Linked DNA regions of Paracoccus pantotrophus. The main gene of each other region encodes a partner of the protein of the gene in region 2 in a complex. Links are inferred from orthologs where the notes say so. Each region holds a gene or a part of one and is shown on either strand. Other genes may lie near its edges. The genes, in order: accD and accB.

Region 1 (3,269 bases), on a different replicon or contig from region 2:
CATCGCCATGCGCCCGTCCACGGTGATGATCTTGGAATGCAGCAGGCCGTCCCTGAACAGCATCAGCCTCACCCCGGCCGAGACCAGCCCGTAATAGAACCCTTCGGAGGTGGCCTGCACCACCAGCGAATCATTGCGCTCGGGCAGGATCACGGTCACGTCCACGCCCCGCCGCGCCGCGGTGCGGATCGCCGAATCGAGCGAGGCGTCGGGCACGTAATAGGGCGTGGTGATCACCAGCCGCTCGCGCGCGGCATGGATCATCGTCACCATGCAATCCGACAGCGAGCCCTGGCGCTCGTCCGGGCCGGTAGCGACGACCTGCGCCACCTCGCCCGGCGCGGTGACGGGGCGGGTCATGCGCAGCATCTCGCCCAGGTCTTCGCCGGTATAGCTCATCCAGTCCTGCAGGAAGACCGCCTGCATCTGCCGCACCACCGGCCCCTCGATGGCCAGGAAAACATCGATCCAGGGCGCATAGCGCGGTTTGACGGCAAAGGCCCGGTCCGAGCAGTTGCGGCTGCCGGTAAAGCCCAGCACATGGTCGATCACCACGATCTTGCGGTGATTGCGCAGGTCCATACGCTGAAAGAGGCCGCCGATCACCGGGATGCTCAGCGGCAGTGCCTCGACGCATTCGACCCCCGCCGCCTTCATCTGCGCCCAGGCATCCGAGCGGCCGAAGGCGCGCGAGCCGAAGGCGTCGATGATCGCCCGCACCTTGACGCCACGCCCCGCGGCGCGGATCGCCGCCTCGGCCACGGCCCGGCCCGAGGCATCGTCGAGCCAGATATAGAACAGCATGTGGACATGTTCGTTCGCGCCGTCGATCGCCTCGACCAGCGCGGCGATGGCGCTGTCGTCCTCGGGCAGCAGCGCGGCGCGGTTGCCGGCCACGGCGGCAAAGCCGGTCGTGGCGTGATTCGCCTTGATGACCGGCTCGGCGAAATCGGGCAGCACCTTCAGTTCCTCGGGGCTGGGCTGCCACAGGCCCGACAGGCGCGAGCGGACATTGGCCATGGTCTCGACCTCGGCGCCGCGCATGCGGATCTCGCCGAACAGCACATAGGCCAGGATGCCGACCAGCGGCACCAGTTCGATCACCAGGATCCAGGACAGCCGGACCGTCGGCTCAAGCCGCGGGCGCAGCAGCACGCGCACCGAAACGGCCAGCGCAGCTGCGTAATGCATGAACACAAGGGCTTCGGTCCACATGCCGCCATGAAAGCCCGGACAGCGCGGAATTGCAATTCGGCACCGCTTTGCATATCTGAGCCCCTGAACGCAGCGCAGGGGGCCGCCGATGAACTGGATCACCAATTATGTCCGTCCGCGCATCAATTCGCTGTTCTCGCGCCGCGAAGTGCCCGAGAACCTGTGGACCAAATGCCCGGAATGCGGGACCATGCTGTTCCACCGCGAATTGTCGGACAACCTGAACGTCTGCACGAATTGCGACCATCACCTGGCGATCAGCCCGCGCAGCCGCTTTGCCGCGCTGTTCGACGGCGGCGTCTTCGTCGAGGTCAAGGTGCCCGAGCCGGTCGCCGACCCGCTGGGCTTCCGCGACCAGAAGAAGTACCCCGACCGCATGAAGGCCGCGCAGAAATCCACCGGCGAGAAAGAGGCGATGCTGGTCGCCGAGGGCGAGATCGGCCGCACCCCCATCGTCGCCGCCGCGCAGGATTTTTCCTTCATGGGCGGCTCGATGGGCATGTATGTCGGCAACGCCATCATCGCCGCGGCCGAACGCGCGGTGAAGCTGAAGCGGCCCCTGGTGCTGTTCTCGGCCGCCGGCGGCGCGCGCATGCAGGAGGGCATCCTGTCGCTGATGCAGATGCCGCGCACCACCGTCGCCGTGCAGATGCTGAAAGAGGCGAAGCTGCCCTATATCGTCGTGCTGACCCATCCGACCACCGGCGGCGTCACCGCCAGCTATGCCATGCTGGGCGACATCCAGATTTCCGAGCCGAACGCGCTGATCTGCTTCGCCGGCCCGCGCGTGATCGAGCAGACCATCCGCGAAAAGCTGCCCGAGGGCTTCCAGCGCGCCGAATACCTGCTGGAACACGGCATGCTGGACCGGGTGACGCATCGCAAGAAGCTGCGCGAGGAACTGGTCTCGATCCTGCGCATGCTGGGCGGCCTGCCCGCGCCGGTGGTGGGCGACCTGCCCGCACCCGGCACCATCGCCGCCCCGCGCGCCGAGACCCCGGCCGACAGCCCATCCGCCTAGGCCGGACGACATCGCGATGACCTCCTCCGACGCCATTCTCGCGCGGCTCATGCAGCTGCATCCCAAGGTCATCGACCTGTCGCTGGACCGGATGCACCGCATCCTGGCCGCACTCGGCAACCCGGAACGCCGCATCCCGCCGGTGGTTCATATCGCCGGCACCAACGGCAAGGGCTCGACCCAGGCGATGATCCGCGCCGGGCTGGAATCGGCCGGCAAGCGCGTCCATGCCTATACCTCACCGCATCTGGCGCAGTTCCACGAACGCATCCGGCTGGCCGGAGAGCTGATCTCGGAAGCCGAACTGGCCGCGGCGCTCGAGGAATGCGAGGCCGCGAACGCCGGCGCGCCGATCACCTTCTTCGAGATCACCACCGCGGCGGCCTTCCTGGCCTTCTCGCGCACGCCGGCGGATTACACGCTGCTGGAAGTGGGCCTGGGCGGCCGGCTGGACGCGACCAATGTGATCGAGGCGCCGGCCCTGACCGTCATCACCCCCATCAGCATCGACCATACGCAATACCTGGGCGAGACGCTGGCCGAGATCGCCGGCGAAAAGGCCGGGATCATGAAACGCCGCGTGCCCTGCATCGTCGCCCCGCAAGAGGCCGTCGCCCGCGAGGTGATCGAGCAGAAGGCCGAGCGGCTGTTCGCGCCGCTGCGCATCGGCCGGCAGGACTGGGACAGCCGGCGCGAGGGCGACAGCCTGGTCTACCAGGACGAACACGGGCTGATGGACCTGCCCCTGCCCGTCCTGCCCGGCCCGCATCAGATCGTGAATGCCGGCACCGCCATCGCCGCGCTGCGCGAGCTGGGCTTCGGCCGCATCGAGGCCCGCGCCGCAGTGACCGAGGTCGAATGGCCCGCGCGCATGCAGCGCCTGAACCATGGCCCGCTGGTCGAGGCGGCGGGGGCCTGCGAATTGTGGCTTGACGGCGGCCACAACCCGGCCGGTGGCGAGGCGGTGGCGGCGACGCTGGCCGCCCTGCCCCGCCGGCCGGTGCATCTCGTCTGCGGCATGCTGAACACCAAG
Region 2 (3,298 bases):
CTCGAACCAGTAAAGCTGGGGGTCCGAGGCGGACTGCGCCATCGGAAACACCCCCTGGGCATAGGCGGCCAGCATCCGTTCGGCTGTCAGGCCCCCACCGCTCATGCAGGGGCCGCCGGTCGCGCCGCTTGCCGCATGGTTCAGGCGCTGACGGCCATCTCGGCCAGCCAGCGTTCCAGCCAGTGGATCGAGTAATCGCCGCGCTGGATGTCGGGATTTTCGATCAGCGCCCGGAACAGCGGCACGGTGGTGTCGATCCCGTCCACGATCAGCTCGCCCAGGGCGCGGTTCAGCCGCGCCAGCGCCTCGGGGCGGTCGCGGCCATGCACGATCAGCTTGCCGATCAGGCTGTCGTAATAGGGCGGGATGCGGTAGCCGTCATAGATCGCCGAATCCATCCGTACGCCCAGCCCCCCCGGCGCGTGATATTGCGAGATGGTGCCGGGCGAGGGGGTGAAGTTCGGCAGCTTTTCGGCATTGATCCGCACCTCGATGGCATGGCCGCGGATCTGCAGGTCTTCCTGGCGGAACTCCATCTCCTCGCCGGCGGCGACTAGGATCTGCTGGCGCACCAGATCGACGCCGAAGATCGCCTCGGTCACCGGATGCTCGACCTGCAGGCGGGTGTTCATCTCGATGAAATAGAACTCGCCCTCCTCGAACAGAAACTCGATGGTGCCGGCGCCGCGATAGCCGATCTTGGCCATGGCATTGGCGCAGATGCCGCCGATGCGGGCGCGCTGCTCGGCGGTGATGACCGGGCCGGGCGCTTCCTCGAACACCTTCTGGTGGCGGCGTTGCAGCGAACAGTCGCGCTCGCCCAGGTGAACGGCGCGGCCGCGGCCGTCGCCAAAGACCTGCACCTCGATATGGCGCGGCCGTTGCAGGTATTTCTCGATATAGACCTCGTCATTGCCGAAGGCCGCCTTGGCCTCGGCACGGGCGGTGCGGAAGGCGGTCTCCAGCGCGGCCTCGTCCTGGGCGACCTTCATGCCGCGCCCGCCACCGCCGGCGGTGGCCTTGATGATGACCGGATAGCCGATCTGCGCCGCCACCCGCTTGGCCGCGGCCACGTCCGCCACGCCGCCGTCCGAACCGGGCACCACCGGGATGCCCAGCGACTTCGCCGTCTCCTTGGCGGTGATCTTGTCGCCCATGATGCGGATATGCTCGGCCGAGGGGCCGATGAAGGTGATGCCGTGATCCTCGACCATCTGCACGAAGGCGGCGTTTTCCGACAGGAAGCCATAGCCGGGATGCACCGCCTGCGCGCCGGTGATCTCGCAGGCCGAGATGATGGCAGGCTGCGACAGGTAGCTGTCGGTCGAGGGCGGCGGGCCGATGCAGACGGATTCGTCGGCCATGCGCACATGCATCGCATCGGCATCGGCGGTGGAATGCACGGCGACCGAGGCGACGCCCATTTCGCGGCAGGCGCGGATCACGCGCAGCGCGATCTCGCCGCGGTTGGCGATCAGGATCTTGTCGAACATCCGCGCCTCACTCGACGACCATCAGGGGGGCGCCGAACTCGACCGGGCTGCCGTCGTCGACAAGGATGCGCTTGACCGTGCCCGAGCGGGGCGAGGGGATATGGTTCATCGTCTTCATCGCCTCGACGATCATCAGCGTCTCGCCTTCCTTGACCTGCTGGCCGATGGCGACGAAGGGCGTCGCGCCGGGCTCGGGCGCCAGATAGGCGGTGCCGACCATGGGCGAGGTCACGACGCCGGGCAGGCTGGCCGGATCCTCGCTGGCGGGGGCTGCAGCCGGGGCCGGGGCGGGCGCGGCGGCAGGGGCCATCGCCGCGGGGGCGGCAAAGGCGGCCGGCGCGGCCTGTTTCTGGTGCTTGGACAGGCTGACGGTCAGCCGGTCGTTTTCGTCATATTCGCGCTTGACGGTCAGTTCGGTCAATTCGTTGCGATCGAGCAGTTCGGCCAGGGCCTGAATGAAGGCGACATCGCCCTCGTGGTGGCGCTTGTCTTGACCAGCGTTTTTGGATTCGTCGCTCATGCCGTCCTCTGGATGTCGTTGTCGGGGCCCGCGTTCTGACTGCGCGGCGGATTTGGGCGTCCTTATAGACCGTCGGACAACCCGAGGGAAAGGGATTCGCCGCCTAGCCCCTGCGTTTCCAGCGCCGATGCACCCAGAACCACTGCTCCATATGGTCGCGGACCAGCCGCTCCAGATCGTCGTTCAGCGCCTGCATCATGGTCGGGGCGTCGCTGTGGGGGATGGGCGCGCCGACCTCGACGCGAAAGCTCAGCCCGTCGGGCTGGCGCACCCCGGCGATGGGCAGGATCAGCGCGTCATAGCGCAGCGCCAGTTCCGCCGGGGTCAGCACCGTCCTGGTCGGCAGGCCGAAGAAGCGCAGTTCGGCGCCGTGGTCGTCGAACTGGTCGAAGCCCAGGGACAGCCAGCCGCCGCCCTTGAGAAAGCGCAGCATGGCCGCAAGCCCGGCGCGGCCGCGCGGGAACATCGGTTCGGCGATGGCGCGCATGGCGGGGATGTAATGGCGGTTGAACGCCTCGTTGTTCATCGGCCGGTAGAGCGCGCCGACCGGCCAGCCGCGCCCCGCGAGCGCGGCGCGCATCGCGTCGTAATTGCCGAAATGCGCCACGGCCAGGATCACCGGCCGACCCGCCTGCGCCGCCTGTTCCAGCGCCGGCAGGCCCGGGCCGGTCAGCGGGTCCGCGGCATGGATGCGGTCGGTGAACTCGGCCCCGGAATAGATCTCGGCCAGTGAGCGGCCGGCATTCTCGGGCACCGCGCGGGTCAGGCGGCGGATCTCGGCCGCGGGCAGGTCCGGGCGCGCCATGGCCAGATTGGTGCGGATGCGCTGGCGCCAGCCGGCCAGGGGTCCGAGCAGATGGGCGAAGAACCAGCCCATCGCCGGCACCCGCCGCCGATAGGGCAGGATACGCGCCAGCCCCATGACAGCCAGGAAGGCGCCATTGGCGATGCGGTCGCGCAGCGGGGCGGGTTCCTGGGTCTCGGTGTCGGTCTCGGTCATTGCGGCCCCGTTCCGGCGGCCCGGTTCATCGCGCGAGCCTCGCGCATCCAGACATATAGGCCCGCAGCCACGATGATCAACGCGCCGATGAGGGTCCAGCGGTCCGGCAGGGTGCCCCAGATGAGCCAACCCCAGAGCCCGGCCCAGACCAGCCCGGTATAGCCGAAGGGGGCGATGGCCGCCGCCTCGGCCAGCGAGAATGCACGGATCAGCAGCGCCTGCGCCGCTGTGCCGAGCCCGCCGAGCAGCAGGAAGGCCCAGAGATCGCCGACCGGCCGCCAGACG

The links.
Region 1: the proteins of accB (region 2) and accD are in contact, whole or in part, in a solved structure (PDB 8UXZ), measured with the Escherichia coli proteins. The link is inferred for Paracoccus pantotrophus from one-to-one orthologs.

Annotation. Positions count from the first base shown.
Region 1 is NZ_CP044426.1:732,268-735,536, reverse strand. Bases 318-3,269 are described here. They hold accD (acetyl-CoA carboxylase, carboxyltransferase subunit beta), read left to right. Parts: upstream 318-1,303; coding sequence 1,304-2,236; downstream 2,237-3,269. Other genes in these bases: ESD82_RS14010 (bifunctional folylpolyglutamate synthase/dihydrofolate synthase), read left to right, coding at 2,253-3,269; cls (cardiolipin synthase), read right to left, coding at 318-1,215. Also shown: more of cls, read right to left, coding at 1-317.
Region 2 is NZ_CP044423.1:918,754-922,051, forward strand. Bases 258-3,238 are described here. They hold accB (acetyl-CoA carboxylase biotin carboxyl carrier protein), read right to left. Parts: upstream 2,014-3,238; coding sequence 1,501-2,013; downstream 258-1,500. Other genes in these bases: accC (acetyl-CoA carboxylase biotin carboxylase subunit), read right to left, coding at 258-1,493; ESD82_RS04455 (lysophospholipid acyltransferase family protein), read right to left, coding at 2,117-3,013; ESD82_RS04460 (DMT family transporter), read right to left, coding at 3,010-3,238. Outside these bases: aat (leucyl/phenylalanyl-tRNA--protein transferase), read right to left, coding at 1-105; more of accC, read right to left, coding at 141-257; more of ESD82_RS04460, read right to left, coding at 3,239-3,298. UniProt on the Escherichia coli protein: This protein is a component of the acetyl coenzyme A carboxylase complex; first, biotin carboxylase catalyzes the carboxylation of the carrier protein and then the transcarboxylase transfers the carboxyl group to form malonyl-CoA.